2 regions of the Microbacterium sp. MRS-1 genome follow, and region 2 is predicted to be linked to the other one. Evidence: predicted binding sites of a transcription regulator. Region 2 holds the regulator's gene; the other holds the start of a gene.
The links. The regulator LexA, encoded in region 2, represses DNA repair genes until DNA is damaged. The targets are predictions, from matches to a motif close to TCGAACANNTGTTCGA.
Positions count from the first base shown of each region.

Region 1: a site for LexA is predicted at 7,427-7,442, ahead of AS96_RS10430 (HNH endonuclease signature motif containing protein). Genes of this name have one in related genera too.

Region 1 covers NZ_JAUF01000057.1:27,703-38,141, reverse strand. The annotation lists gene infB (translation initiation factor IF-2) at 1-987, opposite strand, end outside; gene AS96_RS15030 (YlxR family protein) at 1,080-1,331, opposite strand; gene nusA (transcription termination factor NusA) at 1,401-2,387, opposite strand; gene AS96_RS10455 (acetate uptake transporter family protein) at 2,494-3,120, shown strand; gene AS96_RS10450 (DUF1206 domain-containing protein) at 3,117-3,908, shown strand; gene AS96_RS10445 (pyridoxamine 5'-phosphate oxidase family protein) at 3,971-4,471, shown strand; gene AS96_RS10440 (TIGR00730 family Rossman fold protein) at 4,504-5,559, opposite strand; gene AS96_RS10435 (cellulase family glycosylhydrolase) at 5,600-7,267, opposite strand; gene AS96_RS10430 (HNH endonuclease signature motif containing protein) at 7,453-8,841, shown strand; gene AS96_RS10425 (proline--tRNA ligase) at 8,936-10,439, opposite strand, start outside.
Region 2 covers NZ_JAUF01000029.1:32,195-42,633, forward strand. The annotation lists gene AS96_RS06465 (TrmH family RNA methyltransferase) at 1-135, opposite strand, end outside; gene rplT (50S ribosomal protein L20) at 211-591, opposite strand; gene rpmI (50S ribosomal protein L35) at 622-816, opposite strand; gene infC (translation initiation factor IF-3) at 892-1,560, opposite strand; gene AS96_RS06485 (DUF1844 domain-containing protein) at 1,795-2,193, shown strand; gene AS96_RS06490 (SseB family protein) at 2,209-3,003, opposite strand; gene priA (bifunctional 1-(5-phosphoribosyl)-5-((5-phosphoribosylamino)methylideneamino)imidazole-4-carboxamide isomerase/phosphoribosylanthranilate isomerase PriA) at 2,987-3,733, opposite strand; gene hisH (imidazole glycerol phosphate synthase subunit HisH) at 3,797-4,495, opposite strand; gene hisB (imidazoleglycerol-phosphate dehydratase HisB) at 4,492-5,103, opposite strand; gene AS96_RS06510 (histidinol-phosphate transaminase) at 5,162-6,268, opposite strand; gene AS96_RS06515 (LysM peptidoglycan-binding domain-containing protein) at 6,303-6,683, opposite strand; gene lexA (transcriptional repressor LexA) at 6,994-7,659, shown strand; gene AS96_RS06525 (hypothetical protein) at 7,662-8,756, shown strand; gene AS96_RS06530 (methylenetetrahydrofolate reductase) at 8,681-9,655, opposite strand; gene AS96_RS06535 (alpha/beta hydrolase family protein) at 9,805-10,439, shown strand, end outside.

The sequences.
Region 1 (10,439 bases), on a different contig from region 2:
CTCGAGCTTGTCCGCGAAGTCGGCGATGGATGCACCGCGGCGCAGGCGAATGATCTCGCCGTTGCCCTTCTGGACGTTGACGCCGCCGACGACGGGCGCCGACCGCATCTCGAATTCCTGCCGCTTCGCACGACGCGACTTACGCTGCTTGCTCTTGCCGCCACCCTTACCGAAGGCACCAGCGGTGCCGCCGCCGGGACCACGGCCACGACCGCCGCCACCGGCCGGACGACCCGCGAAACCGCCGGGAGCTCCCGGTCCGCCCGTGCCGCCGGGGCGCTGGAATCCACCGGCACCACCGGGACGACCCGGACCACCGGGACGCTGCTGGAACGGTGCACCCGGACGGCCACCGCCGCCGGGCCGACCGGCGCCACCGGGACGCGGGGCACCCGGACGCGGCGCGCCGGGGCGAGGGGCCTGAGGACGCGGGATGTTGCCCGGCGTCGGGCGCTGGCCCATGCCCTGCGCGGACGCGAAGGGGTTGTTGCCGGGACGCGGGCCGGCGGGGCGCTGCCCCATGCCCTGCGCGGACGAGAAGGGGTTGTTGCCCGGTCGCGGTGCACCGCCCGGACGCGGTGCCTGCGGGGTGCTGGCACCAGGGGTCGCCGGTGCGGCGGGTGCCGCCTCAGCGGCGGCGGGAGCAGCCGGAGCGGCGGGAGCCGCCGGCGTCGCGGGAGCCGGCGTGGCGGCCGCGGCGGGCGTGGCCGGTGCGGCGGGCTTCGCCGGTCCGGGACGCGCCGCCGGGCGAGCGCCCGGCGTGGGGGCCTTGGGAGCCGCGCCCGCCGCCGGGGCGGCAGCGGAGTCCGCCGGCTTCTTCGCTGCACCCTCGGCCTCGAGGGCCGCGCGGAGCTTGCGCGCCACCGGGGGCGCAATGGTCGATGAGGGGCTCTTGACGTATTCGCCGAGCTCCTTCAGCTTCGCGAGGGCGACTTTACTGTCGACGCCGATCTCCGAAGCGATCTCGTGCACGCGTGGGTTTGCCACAATTCTCCTGTCTGAGGTCTCCCCCGGACAGGGCAGACCGTTACTTGCGGACGGGTCTCATTTCGAGCCGTTCACTTTGTGTCCATAGCCGTTCAGCCGTTTCGCTGGTGGGTGTTCTGAAAGGTCTGCGTGTCGAGTGGTCCCGACACACGCAATGCTCGTCCGAAGGCGCGGCGCCGGATCGCGGCATCCACACACGCATCCGTGTCATGCACCCACGCACCTCGCCCGGGGAGGACGGCTTTCTCGTCGGCGACGAGGACACCGTCCCTGTCCACCACCCTCAGGAGGCTGGACCGGGAGACGCGTGCGCGGCATCCCACGCACGTTCGAACAGGATCCATCCTACCCCCACTCGCCACGCGGAGATTGCGATGCGGGGCGAGAGCGAGCAGCCGGGCCGGATCTCTCGGTCACGACTCGAGGATCGAGTCGGGCTGGATGTCGATCTTGGCGCCGGTGAGCTTCGCGGCCAGACGGGCGTTCTGACCCTCCTTGCCGATGGCGAGCGAGAGCTGGTAGTCGGGAACCAGCGCACGCACCGCCTTGGTGCCGGCGTCCAGCACGAAGCTGGACGTGACCTTGGCGGGCGACAGGGCGTTGGCGACGAACTTCGCGAGCTCCGGGTCGTAGTCGACGATGTCGATCTTCTCGCCGCCCAGCTCTTCGGTGACGGCGCGCACGCGTCGTCCGAGCTCGCCGATGCAGGCACCCTTGGCGTTGATCGCCGGATCCTTGGCCGTGACCGCGATCTTGGTGCGATGGCCGGCCTCACGTGCGAGAGAGGTGATCTCCACGAGCCCCGACGCGATCTCCGGCACCTCGAGGGCGAAGAGCTTGCGGACAAGGCCGGGGTGGGTGCGCGAGACGGTGATCTGCGGACCCTTGGTGCCCTTCGACACCGACGTCACGTAGACGCGCAGACGGGAGCCATGGGCGTACTGCTCACCGGCGACCTGCTCCTCGGGCGGAAGGATGGCCTCGACGGTGCCGAGGTCGACGTGGACCATGCGGGGGTTGGGCCCCTGCTGGATCACACCGGCGACGATGTCGCCCTCCTTGCCCCGGAACTCGCCCAGGATGGCGTCATCGGCGATGTCACGCAGACGCTGGCCGATCACCTGCTTGGCGGCGTAGGCGGCGATGCGGCCGAAGTCCTCGGGCGTCGACTCCTCCTCGCCGATGATCGCGCCGTCCTCGTCGCGCAGGGGAATGTAGACGGCGACGTGACCGGTCTTGCGGTCCAGGAGCGCACGTGCGCCCTCGGGAAGCTCCCCGTCGGGAGAGGTGTGCTTGGCGTAGGCGGTGAGAATCGCCTGCTCGATGATCCCGACCAGTTCGTCGAACGGGATCTCCTTCTCGCGCTCGACCGTCCGTAGCAGTCCCAGATCGATGTCCACAGGTGCCTCCCTATTCAGCTCTCGACGCGAGGTCACCCTCGGTCACCCGGCCGATTTTACCCGATGGCCTCCGCTGGCGGACTCCGCGGCCGTGCATACTGACGGAATGGATGCCGCAGACCCCCCACCCGCACACGTGATTGCAGAGCCGCGGCGCGCGGATCCCGGTTTGATCGGCCTGCTCGGGTTCGTGATCGCGACCCTCACCGCTCAGCTGGCGCATCTGGGTGTGCAGAACGAGAGCGCGGTGTTCTGGGTGGGCGCGGTGTTCGGGGGCCTCGTCCAGGTGATCGCGGGGATGCTCTCCTACTTCGTCGGCGACGACTTCCACTTCGTCGTCTACAACGCCTTCGGGTGGTACTGGATCTGCATGCCCGGATTCCTCCTCGGCGGAGAGCTCGGCTTCTTCGAGGTGTCGGGCCCGGCGCGCCCGTTGTTCTCGATGATGTTCGCGGTGCTCGCGCTCGGATTCATGTTCGCCGGCGCCACCCACAACTCGGCGCTACCGCTGACCCTGCTGCTCGTGGCGGCGGGGCTGGCACTGGAAGCGGTCGCCGCCTTTGCCGGCGCGGCGACGCTGGGCACCGTCGGAGCATGGCTGCTGATCGGCGCGTCGGCGCTGGCGTTCTACATGCTCGTGGACAAGTTCGCCTGGCGCACGATGGGCCGCCACATCGTCCCCCTCGGGCCGCCGTGGATCCGCCGGGGCGACGTGCCCGCCGAACACCCGTGAACGACGCCCGCCGCGCGGCTGCCGCGACGCGGCGCCACCCGCTGGTGCAGGCACTCGCGCGGGCCGGCTTCGCCGCCAACGGCCTCGTCCATGCGTTGATCGGCACCCTGGTCGTCGCCATCGCGGCCGGCGGTCGGGGCGAGGCCGATCAGGTCGGCGCGCTCCGGACGGTCGCCGCGGTACCGTGGGGCGCCGTTCTGGTGTGGGCGATCGCGATCGGCCTCTGGGGCCTGGCGCTGTGGCATCTGGCCGCGGGCATCACGTCTCGGGGCGACGGGCGCTGGGGGCGGCGGGCCTCGGAGTGGAGCCAGGGCATCGTCTTCGCCGCCGTCGGCACGCTCGCCGCCTCGATCGCCCTGGGCGCGGCGCCCGATGCCGATGGGAGCGCGCGGGCGGCCAGTCGCGGCATCCTCGCGATGACGGGTGGGCCATTCGTCCTGGCCGCCGTCGGAGTGGGCATCGCGGTGGCCGGTGTGGTCTTCGTCGTGATGGGCGTGCGTCGCTCGTTCGAAAAGCGCATGTCCATCCCGCGATCCGCGCTCGGCACGCTGGTCCGCTCGCTGGGGGTCGCGGGCTTCATCGCCAAGGGGGCCGCGCTCGGCATCCTCGGCGTCCTGCTGCTCGTGGCCGCCGCCCACGCGGATGCCGCACGCGCGGGCGGCCTGGACAGCGCCGTCGACGGACTGCTCACACTGCCGGCCGGGCGCGCCATCGCCGTGGCCCTCGGGATCGGGCTGGTGGCCTACGGCGTCTTCTGCGGCTTTCGGGCGCGCTACGCGCGGCTCTGAGGCCTGCGGGACGGGCTGTCAAGGCCCTGGGGCGGCCGTGGGCGGGCGGGCAGGCTCGGGGCATGAGCGAAATCACTGGAACGGAGGCCCGCGACCGCGTGAAGGCACTCGTCGAGGACATCGACATCACCATGCTCACCACCGTGGATGCCGCGGGACGCCTCGTCAGCCGGCCGATGAGCACGCGCGAGATGGACGAGAACGGCGACATCTGGTTCTTCACGTCCGACGAGACGAAGAAGGCGGAGGAGGTCGAGGCCGACCGCGACGTCAACCTGGCGTACTGCGACGCCAAGGGCATGCGCTACGTGTCGGTGGCCGGCCGAGCCGCCCTCGTGCACGACCGCGCCCGCATGGAGCAGTTGTGGTCGCCGTCGGTGGACATCTGGTTCGAGGATGGACTCGACACGCCCGACATCGCACTGCTGAAAGTCACACCGGTCGAGACGGAGTTCTGGGAACCCGCCCACGGCAGGCTCGTCATGGCGGCCGGCATGCTCAAGGCTCTGGTCACTCGCGACGCCCCCGACGACACGATGAACCACGGCAAGCTGATGTGCTGAGGACCGCATCGGGCCGGCTCCCGTCGGCCTGATCAGGCGGGACGCGCTTCGGCAGGCGCGCTCGGCAGGGCGTTGACGGCGCGGATCAGGTGATGCAGATCACCGACGCGGCGCTGTGCGAACGTCATGACGAGGCGCGGTGCCGCGAGGTCGTCCTCGTCCTCGCGCTCTGCTTTCAGCGGGCCGCGGCGCTCGATCGCACCGTCGGCGAGCAGATCCGCGAACCTGTCGTTGAGTGCCGACACCTCGGCATCCGTCGGTTCGGAGCGCAGCCGCAGCACGAGGCGTCGCCCGACCCATCGCAACGAGACGTAATTGCGATAGAAGCCCGTGATCTCCTCGACGGCGGCATCGACCGAGTCCGTCATCACGACGCGATCGAGATCGTCGGCGGAGATCACGCCGTCGGGAATGAGCTGTTCATCGGCGAAGCGGCGCAGCCCCGCCCAGAAGGCGCCTCCCGGGCGATCGAGCAGCACGATCGGCGTGGGAACGGCTTTTCCCGTCTGCTGCAGCGTCAGCAGCTCGAACATCTCGTCGAGCGTGCCGAAGCCTCCCGGCAAGCAGACGAAGCCACTGGATTCCTTCACGAGCATGAGCTTGCGGGTGAAGAAGTACTTCATCGCGACGTTGCGCTCGTGCGCGGCGATGATCGCGTTCGGTTTCTCCTCGAACGGCAGGCGGATCGAGACGCCGAGAGAGTGTGTGGGTCCGGCGCCCTCGGCGGCGGCTTGCATGATTCCCGGGCCTGCTCCGGTCACGGTCATCCAGCCGCGAGCGGCGAGGGCTGCAGTCAGTTCCACCGTGAGCCGGTACAACGGCGAGTCCGGGGCCGTGCGCGCCGAGCCGAACACCGTCACCTTCGGGACACCTCGAAACGGCGCGAACAGTTGGAACGCGGCGCGCATCTCGGTGAGAGCAGCCGATGTGATCTTGAGGTCGAGGCGATCGGCGCGGTCGAGACCCATGCCGACGCCCGTCGCGAGGATGCGTGCGATGAGATCTGCATCCTCGACGACGCCGGCCTCGTCCAGCAGGCGTCGGATGCCGTCGGTCACCGCGGGAGGGAGCGTGGAGCGTTCTGCCATGTCCCCACCCTCGCATCCTCGACGGTCATCGGGTGAACGATCACCGAACGCGGGTCTCTTTCCCCGCCACCGTCAGCCGCGGACTCACCGGCGCGGAAGCCGCGGCGACCTGCAGGCCGACGCGCACGCTCTGACCGGCGGCGAGCGCGCCGGCCCAGTCCTTTCCGGTACAGGCGATGGAGCCGGAGGCGACCGTACACGACATGCCCCAGGCGTTGACCACCTGCGTCGCTCCCGGGCTGGACCAGGAGATCGTCCAACCGGCGACCGCGCGAGAAGCGCTGACGGAGAACTCCGCCACATAGCCGTCCTGCCACGCGCTCTGCAGCATCCAGGTGGCGGAAACCGGTGCGGAGCCCGGGGACGGGAGGGACGTGGGCGTGGGCGACGACGTGGGCGTGGGCGACGGCGTAGGCGTGGGCGTGGGCGACGGCGTAGGCGTGGGCGTGGGCGACGTCCTGGGCGTGGGCGACGACGTAGGCGTGGGCGACGACGTAGGCGTGGGCGACGGTGTCCGGGTGGCGGACGCGGTCGGCGATGGCATCGGGGTGGCGGAACCTCCGGCGAGCAGCGGCGCGAGCGCGGCGAGCTTGGCCGTCTGCGTCGTCTTCCAGTCGTCGGCGACCAGCCCGCCGGTGTCGCCGCTGTTCGGGTTGAACGACCAGTAGCCGAAGCTCAGGCCGTTCGTCCCCAGGTAGGACACCAGAGCCCTCAACCATTGGGCGTCACTCGTCGTCTCGAGCTTCGTGCCGAACTCCCCGACGAAGATCGGCGCGGAGCCGGTGCGGGCCAGATATCCCCAGTTCGCGTCCCAGACCGACGGCAGGTTGGCGGGGTAGTTCGGCGCCGAGAACCACGACTGCCCGTACACCGAGGCGGGATACTCGTGCGGCGAATAGACGACCCGGTTCGATGTCGCGAGCACCACGGGCTTGGCGCCGGCATCCTTCAGGCCGCCTCCCCACCAGGTCGTGCTGGCATCGTTCTGGCGTTCCACGCCTTCGACGATGATCAGCAGTCGGGGGTTGGCGGCGAGCACGGCATTGCCGGCGCGCGTCGCCGCCGCCCACCAGTCGCGGGAGGTATCGCCGCACCCCCAGCAGGCGGAACCGTGCGGCTCGTTGTGGAGGTCGGCGCCGACCACCGTCGGGTCATCGCGGTAGCGGTTCGCGAGCATGACCCAGTCGTCGATCCAGCGCTTCTCGCTGTAGGTCGAGGTGTACCAGAGCTCGGACTGGCCCGACGACTCGATGCGGTGACGGTCGAGGATGACGCGCAGCCCGTGGGCGCGCGCCTTGGCGATGACCGCATCCATCAGCTGCAACGGCGTCAGCGCGACCAGGTCGGGATTGCGCGAGGCGTCGATGGACGATGTCGTGGATGCCGCGAGGCACTGGTTCGAGTACGGCAGTCGCACCGTGTTGAACCCCATGGCCGCGATCTGCGCGAGGCCCTCGTCGAGGGTGATCGACCACAGCCCGTGCGGCGCGCAGTTGGGAGTCTCCAGCCCGAACCAGTTCGCCGCCTTGATGGTGACGGTGCTTCCGTCCGCGGCGACGATGCGCGAGCCCGAGGTGTGCCACCACCCGTCCGCAGCGGCGTGCGCCGACAGCGGGGCCACGGCGCCGACGGCCAGCACCGCGCTGACGGCGAGCGCCGCGATGCTCATGAGGCGGCGGATGCCGAGGGGACGACGACGATCGCGCATGCGCATTCCTTTCGATGCCAACTGCGGGGGTGGTCGGCGTCTCGCGACAGGTGGCATCGTCGACGATCTCGCCGCCCCCAGAGTAGCGACCCGGCGCTCGCCGCGTCGCCGCTGGTCCCCAAACGCTTGCTCGACCATGGCCCAACACGCTTCCCATATTAGAACATATGTTCTATACTCGGATCATGAACATCGACACCGACCTCGAGCCGGACCCCGGCTTCTGGGCGGACATCGTGGCGATCGAGTCGTCACTGCCGCCGCGCGATCCCGTCGCGCAGGTCACCGATATCGCCGCGGTGGTCGCCGTCCACACGGCGGAGCAGTACGCCTGCGTCGCCGCCGCGCGAAGCGATGCGATGGCCGCCGCGGCACCGCACGCGTGCACCGACGACATGATCGACCGGTCGCTGCGACTCGAGCTGGCGGCGGCGCTTCGGATCACCGAGTACGCGGCCGGCGATCTGATGGCCCGCGCGACGGCGTTGGTCGAGCGCTACCCGGCGGCATGGGATGCACTTCACGGGGCACGCATCACCGACCAGCACGCACGTTTCCTCGTGGACGTGCTCGACAGCGTCGATCCCGCGATCGGGTCGCGGCTGATCGATGACGCGGTGTCGCTGGCCGAACGCCTCCCCGCGGGAACCTTCCGCCGCCGGCTGCGCGATCTGGCCACCGCGGCGACCGCAGAGACCCTTGCCGACAAGCATGCGCGCGCCGTCGACGAGCGGCGGGTGTCCGTCGCCCCCGCCGGCGACGGCATGTCCCTCCTGACCGCGTATCTGCCGAGCGTCGAGGCCCACGCCATCTTCGACCGCCTCACCCGCATGGGAAAGGCCATCGCGGGCCATCGAACCGGTCGTGGCGGGGCGGTTGCCGCGCTGGCGACCCCCGGCGCCGCGTCCGCAGACGAGGTTCCGCCCGACGAGCGAACGCTCGACCAGGTACGCGCGGACATTCTGGGCGATCTGCTCATCGACGGTCGCTGCGACGGCCACGCTCCGGCTGTGGCGGGCATCCGTCCGACAGTCGTCGTGACAGTGCCGGTGCTGTCGCTGCTCGACGATTCCCACGCGGCGTCCGAGCCGGCCACCGTCGAAGGTGTGGGTCCCGTTCCGATCGACCAGGCACGACGACTCAGCGGCGGCGCCACGAGCTGGCTGCGCGTTCTGACCCACCCCGAGACGGGCGCGGTGCTGTCGGTCGGGCGCCACCGCTACGACCCGCCGCCTGAGTTGCGTCGGCTCGTCAGGTGGCGGGCGGAACGGTGCATGGCTCCGGGCTGCGTCATGCCCGCCTCGCGATGCGACATCGACCACACCGTGGCCTGGTTCGACGGCGGGAACACCTCCGCGGACAATCTCGCACCCCTGTGCGCCGGGCACCACACGGTGAAGCATCACGGCGGCTGGACGGTGGTGCAGCTCCCCGACAGCGGCGGTGTCGTGGAGTGGACGTCGCCGTACGGCCGGCGCTATCTCGTGGAGCCCGAACGACGCATGCCGGTGTTCCGAGCGGCGCAACCCTCAGAGCGCGCAGCGCCGTCGGACGACCGCGCGGCACCGTTCTGACCCGCACACGCCACACGCACGTGTGCGCACGTGCGCCACGCGGGCCGGCTCGCGCGGGCCCCTCGAAGAGCGGTGCGAGCGGTGCGCGCGACGGTCAGCGCGCGGCGAGGCGGGTGACGGCCTCGGCGGCCGAGACGAGCGTGCGTTCGCCGGAGCGACGATCCCAGAGCTCCACCTGGCCCTCGGCGGCGCCCCGGCCGACGATCACGATCTGCGGCACTCCCACGAGCTCGGCGTCGCCGAACTTGACGCCGGGCGAGACCTTCGGTCGATCGTCGTAGAGCACGTCGAGACCGACCGCATCGAGATCCGCCGACAGCTTCTCGGCGAGTTCGAAGGCCGCGGCATCCCGCCCCGTCGCCACGACCTGCACGTCGAACGGCGCGACGGCTGCGGGCCAGATAAGGCCCTTGTCGTCGTTGTTCAGCTCGGCGATGATCGCGAGGATCCGCGTGACGCCGATGCCGTAGGAGCCCATCGTGACGGTGACGAGCTTGCCGTTCTCGTCGAGCACCTTCAGCCCCAGCGCCTCGGCGTACTTGCGCCCCAGCTGGAAGACGTGACCGATCTCCATGCCGCGCGCAAGCTCGACAGGTCCCGAACCATCGGGCGCCGGATCGCCCGGCCGCACCGTTGCGACCTCGACGTAGCCGTCGGCGGCGAAGTCGCGTCCGGCGACGAGCGAGTGCACGTGCTTCTGATCGATGTTCGCACCGGTGATCCAGCGCGTGCCGTCCACGACGCGGGGGTCGAGGACGTAGCGGATGCCGGTGGCCGACTCCTCGCCCAGGATCGCGCCCTGGGGAGACCACGGCCCGATGTACCCCTTGACCAGCAGCGGGTGCTTCTCGAAGTCCTCGGGCGTGGCGGGCTCGACCTCGGCGGGCGCGAACGCCACCTCGACGCGCTTCTCGTCGACGTCGCGATCGCCGGGGAGACCGACGACGACGAGCTCGCGGCTGCCGTCGAGGTGGGTGAGCGCGAGGACGACGTTCTTGAGGGTGTCGGCGGCGGTGTACTCGCCGTCGAGCACGGCGTTGGTGTGCGCCACGAGCGTCTCGATCGTGGGCGTGTTCGGGGAGTCGAAGATCACCGGCTCGCCGAACCCGTCGAACGCGATGGGCTCGGGCGCCAGGGTCTCGAACGCCTCCACGTTGGCCGCGTAGCCGCCGGCCGAGCGCACGAACGTGTCCTCGCCGATCGCCGTCGGGTGCAGGAACTCCTCGCTGCGCGAGCCGCCCATCGCTCCGGCATCCGCCTGGACGATGACGTACTCCAGGCCCAGCCGCTGGAAGATGCGCTCGTAGGCGTCGCGCTGCGCCATGTAGCTGGTGTCGAGCCCGGCGTCGGTGTAGTCGAAGGAGTACGCGTCCTTCATCGTGAACTCGCGGCCGCGCAGGAGTCCCGCGCGCGGACGTGCCTCGTCGCGGTACTTGTCCTGAATCTGGTAGATCGTTAGGGGCAGATCCTTGTACGAGCCGTACAGGTCCTTGACCAGCAGCGTGAACGCCTCTTCGTGCGTCGGGGCGAGCAGGTAATCGGCGCCCTTGCGGTCCTTCAGACGGAAGATGCCGTCGCCGTACTCCTCCCAGCGCCCG
Region 2 (10,439 bases):
GTCGGGGCGGAAGGCGAGAGCCTCGCGGGCCGCCTGGGGTCCCTCCAGCAGGAACAGCCCGGTCTCCTGTCGGGCGCTGCGCTTGGTCAGCTTGGCGACGGCGCGCACACGGGGAGAACGAGGATTTTCGAGCACGATCTCATCCTAGGGAATGAAGAAGGGGCGTCCCCCGTTCGGAGGACACCCCTTCTCGTGCTGTGTGGGCAGTGATTACGCCTTGGGCGCGTTCACGTCCGCCGGCAGCGCCTTCTTCGCGGTCTCGACGAGCGAGGCGAAGGTGGCCGGCTCGTTGACGGCCAGCTCGGCCAGCATGCGACGGTCGACCTGCACGCCCGCCAGGCCGAGGCCCTGGATGAAGCGGTTGTAGGTGATGCCGTTCTGACGGGCCGCGGCGTTGATGCGCTGGATCCACAGGCGGCGGAAGTCGCCCTTGCGCTTGCGGCGGTCACGGTACGCGTAGACCAGCGAGTGGGTGACCTGCTCCTTGGCCTTGCGGTACAGGCGCGAACGCTGCCCGCGGTAACCGGATGCGCGCTCGAGGATGACGCGACGCTTCTTGTGGGCGTTGACGGCCCGCTTGACTCTAGCCATTTTCTTCTACTTTCTCGTCTGCGTCAGCGCTCAGATGCCGAGGAGCTTCTTGGCGACCTTCGCGTCGCCCGGAGCCAGGATCTTGTCGGCCGACAGGCGGCGCGTGCGCTTGGTGGGCTTGCCTTCGAAGTTGTGGCGGAGGTTCGCCTGCTGCTTCTTGATCTTCCCGCTACCGGTGACCTTGAAGCGCTTCTTGGCACCCGAGTGGGTCTTCTGCTTCGGCATGTCTCTATCCTTCGTTGTGGTTCCCGCGGGGCGGGAGCTCTGGGGGCCGGGAGGCTGTGCCTCCGGCCGGCGGCCTTACTCCGCGGGAGCGGGCTCGGCGGCGGGGGCGGCCTCGGTCTCGGCGCCCGTGGTGCCGCGCGCCTGGCGCGCCGCCTCCTTGTTCGCAGCACGCTGGGCGTTCTGCTCGGTCTTCACCTCGGACTTGTTCTTGTGCGGGGCGATGACCATGACCATGTTGCGTCCGTCGATCGTGGGGTTCGACTCGACGGTTCCGTACTCGGCGACGTCCTCGGCGAACTTGCGCAGCAGCCGCACACCCTGCTCCGGACGCGACTGCTCGCGGCCTCGGAAGAGGATCATGGCCTTGACCTTGTCACCGGCCTGCAGGAAGCCTTCGGCACGCTTGAGCTTGGTCGTGTAGTCGTGCGCTTCGATCTTCAGTCGGAAACGGACCTCTTTGAGAACCGTGTTCGCCTGATTGCGACGCGCTTCCTTCGCCTTCTGCGCCGCCTCGTACTTGAACTTGCCGTAGTCCATGATCTTGACCACGGGCGGCTTCGAGTTGGGGGCGACCTCGACGAGGTCGAGATCTGCTTCCTGAGCGAGGCGCAGAGCGACCTCGATGCGGACGACGCCGACCTGCTCACCCGCGGGTCCGACGAGGCGGACCTCGGGAACGCGAATGCGGTCATTGGTGCGGGGATCGCTGATGCGGAACTCCTTAGTCGTACGGGTGGGTGCCACCGGACACAGGGATGTGTCTCGGGCGGAAGATCGTCACGTCCACCCCGCACGACGCGCACGTCGGCTTCGTTCCTGCACCCTCACCCGCACCGATTGCTCGGTGCGACAACCTCGACGGACGAGGCGGAGCGCGTGACCCGGTAGCCTGGAGCGGCAAGCGCGGGTGGGATGTGATCCTCTTTCGTTCCGGAGCAGAACACTCCGGCGCCCGCACAGTCTAGCAGAGAGCAGCACGTGGACACGATTCCTTCCTCCCCCGACCGTCACGAGGCCGAACGGCTCGCCCGATGGGAGGAACAGGAGCGTGCCTCCGCCGCCGCCACCCGCGACATCGCCGACGTGCCGGCGGTGGAGGTCATCACGACGGCCGCAGTGCATCTCATGAGCGCGGCCGCCGTCAAGACCGGTCTCGCGGACGATCCCGAGACGCAGCGGGATCTCGACGAGGCACGCAAGCTGATCAACGCCCTGGCGGGGCTGATCACGGCCGGAGCGCCGGAGATCAGCGACATGCACGCGCGGTCACTGCGCGATGGACTGCGCTCGCTGCAGCTCGCGTTCCGCGAGGCCTCGGTCATCCCCGACCCGATCGGCAAGGGCCCGGGCGAGAAGTGGACCGGACCCGTCACGTGAGACCCGGCGCGGCGCTCAGCCGCGGACGAGCTTGACCGTGAGCGAGTCGACCAGCACCGCAATGCGATCATCGGCGGCCCACCGCGCCGCCAGCCGCTGCAGGGTGGCGTCGAGCTGAGACTGGTCGCGCCCATCCACGAGCTGCAGACGGACGATCAGTTCCGGGCCGCGCAGACGCGCCTGCGGATCCCCCGGCGCCACCGACAGGTCGAGCACGCCCAGCTCGGAGCCGATCGAGTCCTGCAGCCCGGCATAGACCTCCGGCGAGGTGTGCGCGGGTTCCCAGGCCAGCCCTTGACCGAGGGCCCACACCGCGGGGCGACGCAGAACGAACTCGGTCTCGGATGCCGGGTCGATCACGATCAGGTCCGTATCGTCGGCAGCGGCGGCCAAGGCGGTACGGATGCCGTCGGCCGGCACCGGTCGCGCTTTCGGATCCCACGCCGCCATCGTGCCCACCGAGGTGAACACCGGCAGCACACGCCGCCCGTCGGGCGCGGCGACCGTCACGATGGACAGCTCCTGCGTCTTGTCGACGGTGTGGCCGGACGGCGCGACGCCCACATCGCCGGCCTCGGCGACCAGCGGGATCAACAGGCGTGCCGTCCGGTAGGCGTCGACGACCGCACGAGCATCACCCTCGCCCCGGCGGAAGCTCAGCAGCGCCGACAGCAGCGCAGGGTCTGCAGAGCCGTCGTCGCCGGCGTGCGGATTGGGCTCGAAAGAGCGCCCCTCCCAGGGGACGCCTGCGGAATCCGCGGCGCAGGCGTGGGCGGCGGCGTCGTCGGGACTCTCAGCCTGCGGCGACATCCAGCGCCTCGGCGAGGGTGAAGGCCCCCGCATAGAGGGCCTTGCCCACGATCGCGCCTTCGACGCCGAGCGGAACGAGCTCGCGCAGGGCCGCGATGTCGTCGAGGTTCGAGATGCCCCCCGAGGCGACGACCGGCTTGACGGTGCGGGTGGTGACCTCGCGCAGCAGCTCGAGGTTCGGGCCCTTCAGCGTGCCGTCCTTGGTGACGTCGGTGACGACGTAACGGCTGCACCCGGCGTCTTCGAGGCGCTGGAGCACCTGCCAGAGGTCGCCGCCGTCGCGCGTCCACCCGCGCGCAGCGAGCGTGGTTCCACGCACATCGAGTCCGACCGCGATCGCGTCGCCGTAGCGGCCGATCACATCCGCCGCCCACTCGGGGTTCTCCAGCGCCGCGGTGCCCAGGTTGATGCGGCTCGCCCCCGACTCGAGGGCGGCCTCCAAGGTCGCATCGTCGCGGATTCCTCCGGACAGCTCCACCTGCACGCCCTTGAGCTGCTTGATGACCTTGCGCAGCACGGCGGAGTTGTTGCCGCGCCCGAAGGCGGCATCCAGATCCACGAGGTGGATCCACTGGGCGCCGTCGCGCGCCCAGGCCAACGCCGCGTCGACGGGATCGCCGTAGCTGGTCTCGGTGCCGGCCTCACCCTGCGTCAGACGTACCGCCTTGCCGTCGGCGACGTCGACGGCGGGCAGGAGGATCAGTTCGGGGGTCGACGCGAAATCGTTCATGGCTCCAGGAAGGGTTCAGTGCCCGCCATGCGCGGACACGAGGACACACAAGCAGAGAGACTACTACCGGGTGCGGGTGAGGTCCTGCGGCAGCGAGGAGATCCAGTTCGCGAGAAGCCGGATGCCGGCCTCGCCGCTCTTCTCGGGATGGAACTGCGTCGCCGACAGCGGCCCGTTCTCGACGGCGGCGAGGAACGGCGTGCCGTAGTCGCACCAGGTGAGGGCGGGTTGGCGGAACGGCCGCGTGACCTCGAGCGACCAGTGCTGCGCGGCGTAGGAGTGCACGAAGTAGAACCGTTCGTGCTCCAGGCCACGAAAAAGAGTCGAGCCTTCGCCCACCCGCACCGTGTTCCAGCCCATGTGCGGGAGCACCGGCGCGTCGAGTTCGGTGACCGCCCCGGGCCACTCGCCGAGCCCCTCGGTGTCGTCACCGCGTTCCACACCGTGCTCGAACATCACCTGCATGCCGACACAGATGCCCAGCACCGGCAGACCTCCGGCGAGACGACGTTCGATGATCTCGTCGCCGCGCGTGGCGCGCAGGGACTCCATCACGGCCCGGAAGGCTCCGACGCCGGGGACGACCAGACCTGCGGCGTCGTGGATCAGACCACGATCGGCCGTGAGCCGCGCATCGGCACCCGCGGCGACGAGAGCCTTCACCGCGGAGTGGACATTGCCCGACCCGTAGTCGAGCACAGCCACGAGAGGCCGCTCCTCGATGCGGGTACCGGCCTCGAGCCCTGCGGTGGCGTCGGTCATAGGGCGCCCTTCGTACTGGGGATGCCGTGGACCAGGGGGTCGAGCGCCTTCGCCTGTCGGAGGGCCCGCGCGAACGCTTTGTACTCGGCCTCGGCGACGTGATGCGGGTCCCGTCCGCCGAGCACCGTGACGTGCATCGTCAGACCAGCATTGAAAGCGAGCGCTTCGAAGGTGTGGCGGACGAGTGAACCGGTGAAGTGGCCGCCGATGAGGTGGTGCTCGAACCCGACCGGCTCCCCGGTGTGGACGAGATAGGGGCGCCCACTGATGTCGACCACAGCCTGGGCCAGCGCCTCGTCCAGGGGAACGAGCGCGTCTCCGTAGCGCGAGATGCCGCTCTTGTCGCCGAGCGCCTGGCGGATCGCCTGCCCCAGGACGATCGCGGTGTCTTCGACGGTGTGGTGTGCATCGATGTCGGTGTCTCCCGAGGCGCGCACGGTGAGATCGGTGAGCGAGTGCTTTGCGAAGGCCGTGAGCAGGTGGTCGAAGAACGGCACCGTGGTGTCGATGCTGCTGCGCCCGGTGCCGTCGAGGTCGAGGTCGAGTTCGACCGTGGACTCGCTGGTCGCGCGTCGCAGGGATGCCGTGCGGAGGGCCGGGGTGCTCATGAGCCGAGTCTACCGAGAGCGCGCGCGCCGGCCCGGCGTGTTACCCCCGCGATCACCGTCAGTGCGCGCCGGCACCGCCCGGACCGAGGGAGGCGAGCGCATCGAGGAACACCGTCGACTCCTCCGCGGTGCCCGCCGTGACACGCAGACTGTGGGCGATGCCGACGTCGCGGATCAGAACGCCGCGTTCGTAGAGCCCCTGCCACGTCGCCGCAGGATCTTCCACACCGGAGAAGAGCACGAAGTTCGTCCAGCTCTCGAAGGGGCGGTAGCCCAGCGCGTCGAGTGTCGCGGAGATACGGTCGCGCTGAGCGACGATCTCGTCGACCATCGCGAGCATCGCCGGTGCGTGACGCAGCGCGGCCGATGCCGCCGCCTGCGTCAGCGCACTGAGGTGGTAGGGCAGCCGCACCAGACGCAGGGCATCGATGACGGCGGGGTCGGCCGCGAGGTAGCCGACGCGAGCGCCGGCGAACGCGAAGGCCTTGCTCATCGTGCGAGAAACGACCAGCCGCGGCCGATCGGGCAGCAGCGTCAGCGCCGACCGGGAATCGCGGGGCGCGAACTCCTGGTAGGCCTCGTCGACGATCACGATGCCGGGTGCGGCGTCATAGACGGCCTCGATCACATCGAGTCCGAGTGGCGTTCCGGTCGGGTTGTTCGGCGCGCACAGGAAGACGACATCCGGCTGCCCCCGGTCGACCTGAGCGGCCGCGTCTTCGGGGGCGAGTGTGTAGTCGACGCCGCGCGTCCCGCTCACGTACGTCGCGCCAGTGGCACGAGTGAGCAGCGGGTACATCGAGTAAGTCGGTGCGAAACCGAAGGCCGTCCGACCGGGGCCGGCGAACGCTTGCAGAAGGTGCTGCAAAACCTCATTCGATCCGTTCGCCGCCCAGATCTGCGCGGCCGACAGGCCATGACCCAGGTACTCCGCGAAGCCCTCCCGCACGGCGGTGAACTCGCGATCCGGATAGCGGTTCACCTCCCGGAGCGCACGGGCGATGCTGTCGAGGATGTCGTCCGCGACCGCTTCGGGCACCGGATGCGTGTTTTCGTTGACGTTCAGCGCGACGGGCAGCGGAGCCTGGGGAGCGCCGTAGGGCGTCAGGCCGCGCAGGTCGTCTCTGAGGGGAAGGTCATCGAGTCGAACGCTCACCCTCACCATCGTAGAGGTCGCCGTGTTGAGCGGACGAGGCTGATCAGTGGCCGGCGGAGTACTCGGCCGGGATCGCGATGCTCTGTCCGGCATCGAGGCTGCCCGAGTCCAAGGCGTTGAGTCGAACGATCGCGTCGACGGCGTCGCGCGGGTCGACGTCAGGTGCGACCGCGCGTGCGATCGACCAGAGCGTGTCGCCCGGCTGAACCGTGACGTGGGTGAACGTGACTCCCGAGGATCCCTCATTGGAGGCCAGCGCGCCGCCGCCGGACACGATGCCGATACCGAGCGCGACGATGACGGGGATCGAGGCGAGGAAGGCGAGCACCCGGCGACCACGAACCGTCAGGCGCAGACGGGTGGCGGGGGCCGCCGCGATGACACGGCCGCGGGGCGAGGCGCCGAGGATGTCGATCGTGGTCATGGGTTCCTCCTTGAGACGTGTCCCGCGCCGCGGCGTCGGGGGTGAGAGCGTCACCTCGAAGATTCGAGTCGAGATTCGCATCCGCCTCTCGGCCGGGAGAGCCGGATGCGAATCTCTGTTCCGAATCTATCTTCGATAGTGTTCGAGTGTCAAGCGATACGGTTCTCGCAGATGAATCGAATCCGACACGCGCACGCGTGCCGTCCGACCGTGCGAAAACCGGATACGGTTTCGACAAGACGACCCCATCACCAACCTCCGACATTCGAAGGCTCTGCCTTCCGGGGACGCGATCGAAGGAGCGCGCGACATGGCCGAGAAGCCTCAGACACGCAGGCGGAAGAGCCTCAGCGACAAGCAGCTGAAGATCCTCGAGGTGATCCAGACCTCCATCGCGCGCCACGGCTACCCGCCGAGCATGCGCGAGATCGGCGACGCCGTGGGCCTGAAGTCGCTGTCCAGCGTCACCCATCAGCTCAACCAGCTGGAGCTGAGCGGCTACCTCCGCCGCGACGCCGGCAAGACGCGCGCGATGGAGGTTCTCATCGACCTGCCGGGTGCCGCCGCCGAGAATCCCGCCGACCTCGCTCCGGCCGTGGGCGATGCGGCGCTGGTCCCTCTGGTGGGGCGCATCGCGGCGGGCGTGCCGATCACGGCAGACCAGCAGGTCGAGGAGATCTTCCCCCTCCCCCGCCAGCTCGTCGGCAAGGGCGACCTGTTCATGCTCAAGGTCAGCGGCGAGTCGATGATCGACGCCGCCATCTGCGATGGCGACTGGGTCGTCGTGAGATCGCAGCCGACCGCGGACAACGGCGACATCGTCGCGGCGATGCTCGACGGCGAAGCGACGGTGAAGACCTTCCGGCAGCGGGACGGCCACACGTGGCTGCTCCCCCGCAACTCCTCCTTCGAGCCCATCCTCGGCGACGACGCGGTGGTCCTCGGTCGCGTCGTGGCCGTCCTGCGCGCGATCTGATCATGTCGCGGGCGCGCGCCCTCGCATCGGCCGTCGCGATCGTCCTGGCCGTCGTCTGCCTCCCGTTGTCCATCCTGAGCGTCTGGGCGCGGGTGCAGCTGGTCGACGAAGACGCGTTCACCGCGACGCTTGTGCCGCTGGCCCGTTCGACCACCGTGCAGGACGCGCTGATCGCGGCATCCGCCGACGCGGTGGACGCGAGGCTCGACGCCGACGCCCTCACCGGCTCGATCGTCGACGGCATCATCGGGCTGGGCGTCGGCGACCGGGCCGCGGACGCATTGCGGCGACTGCAAGCGCCTGCCGCCGCCGCCGTGCAGACTCTCGTGCACGACACGATCGCCGACGCGATCCGCTCAGACGGCTTCGGGTCGCTGTGGGAACAGCTTCTCCGGCAGTCTCATCGCGCGCTCACGCTCGCCGCGACCTCCGATGGCGCCGGCGTCGTGGTGCAGACCGAGGCCGGACTCGGCATCCAGGTCGGCGCCGTGGTGGCGGGCGTGAAGGAACGTCTGAGCGCGCAGGGCGTGGCGTGGGCGACGCTCATCCCCTCCGTCGATCACGTCGTGGTCATCGGCTCCGGAGACACCCTCGCCGCCGTTCGAACGGGATATGCGCTCGGCGTGACGGTGGGATGGTGGATGCCGGTCGCTACCGTCATCCTGTTCCTCAGCGGGATCGCGCTCGCGCGGCGACGCCTGAACGCACTCGCGGCGGGCCGCACTCGCGGCGGCGGCGTGCCTCGGGGCGCTGCTGATCGCGGCTGCCGCGGGGCGGGCGGCGGTGTCGTCCGCCGCAGCCGGGACGGCGCTGACGCCGGCCGCGGCCGCCGCCGTCTTCGACCAGCTGCTGGCGGCGGCGGTCGGCGCGACCGGCGCAGCTCTGGCGATCGCTCTCGCCGTCGCCGCCGGCGCGTGGCTCGCCGGTCAGTCCGTGCGCGCGGCGGCTCTTCGCCGCGCGTGGAGTCGTTGGGGTCTTCGCCGCGCGGCGGCGGACGAGTCCTCCGACTGAGCGGACGGCGTCAGGGGCTCGCTTCGGAGATCAGCTCTGCGGCGCGCAGCACGCCCAGAACGGTGTCGTGGTTGTTGAAGGCGTAGAGGTGGATGCCGTCGGCGCCGCCGGCGACAACGGACCGCGCGAGGTCGGCGGCATGGGCGAGGCCGACGGCGCGCTGCGCGGCGGCATCCGGAGCCGACTCGAGCGCCGCGGCGAGAGCGTCGGGGCGCGCATCTCCGGTGAGCTCGAGCACTCGGCGCAGTCGCCCCGGAGAGGTGATGGGCATGATCCCGGGCACGATCGGGATGACGACCCCGGCCGCACGGGCGCGCTCGACGAAGTCGAGGTACTCGTCGGCGTGGAAGAAGAGCTGTGTCAGGGCGGACGTCGCCCCGGCGGCCTGCTTGGCGAGAAGTGCGTCGATGTCCTCGTAGCGGTGACGCGAACGCGGGTGACCGTTCGGGAACGCCGCGACGGCGATCTGGACGCGGTCGCCGTCGATGACCCGAACCGCTCCCGGAACGCCCGGGATCTCCCGCTCCCGATACGGCGAGCGCTCCGCCTGCACCCGGCCGATCAGCTGCACGAGCTGAGCGGCCGACTCCAGATCGCCGAACACGATGTCGTCCTCGCCGATGCCGACGGGCGGGTCGCCCCGCAGCGCCAGGAAGCGGGTGATGCCGGCATCGAGGAAGTCGCGGATGACCGTCGTGGCTTCGGCGTAGCTGCTGCCGACACAGGTCACGTGCGCGACGGGCGGAACGGTCGTCTCGCGGAGGATGTGCGTCAGCACGGTGAGCGAGCGGTCGGTCGTCGAGCCGCCCGCTCCGAACGTCACGGAGATGAAGCGCGGACCGGCGGCGGCGAGCACGCGAATGGTCTCGTAGAGAGCAGGCAGCTGCTCGGGGGTGCGCGGAGGGTAGATCTCGAACGAGAACGGTACCCGCGGCGAGGCCGTGACGGCGGCCGCCGGAGCGCCGACGCGAGGTTCGTGGGCCATCTTCGCTCGGTTCCCTCTCGGGTCGGGGTCGTGCGGCCGGTCGGCCCCGGCCTCGATGCCCCACTTTAGAGCCACTGCGGTGCCCTCACCCGCGTGTGACGGCACGTGCCTGCCGACGTGGCAGGTCGCACACGCGTAGCGTGGCAGCCATGGTCGATGTGCACCCTTATGGATCCTGGCCCTCCCCGTTCACCGCCGCGTGGGCTTCTTCGGCTTCTCCCCGGGTCGACGGCGCTGCGCTCGTGGGCGACGAGGTGTGGTGGGCGCAGTCGGTGGCCGAAGAGGCCGGCCGCACGGCCGTGTTCCGGCGCGATGCGACCGGCACGGTGCACCTCGTCCTGCCGGCGCCGTGGAACGCCCGATCCGGCGTCCACGAGTACGGCGGCGGGTCGTGGGCGGTCGACGATGCCGGTCGGCTGTTCTTCGTCGAACGCCGCGACCAGCAGGTGTGGGTGCAGGAGCCCGGCTCGGACCCTCGTCCCCTGACGGACGATGCGGATGTCCGCTACGGCGGACTTCGCGCGACCGGCGGGATGCTGCTCGGCATCCGCGAGCGCGGCGGCCGCGAGCGAGCGATCGTGCGCATCGACCTCGACGGTGCGGGAGCAAACGACCTCGTCGCGGGCAGCGATTTCGTGGCTCAGCCCGCGCTGTCCCCGCGCGGGGACCGGCTCGCGTGGGTGGCCTGGAATCATCCCGACATGCCGTGGGACCGCACGACCCTGCGTATCGGTCGTCTCGAGGACGGCGCCGTGGTCGAGTGGACCGACGTGACCGACGGCAG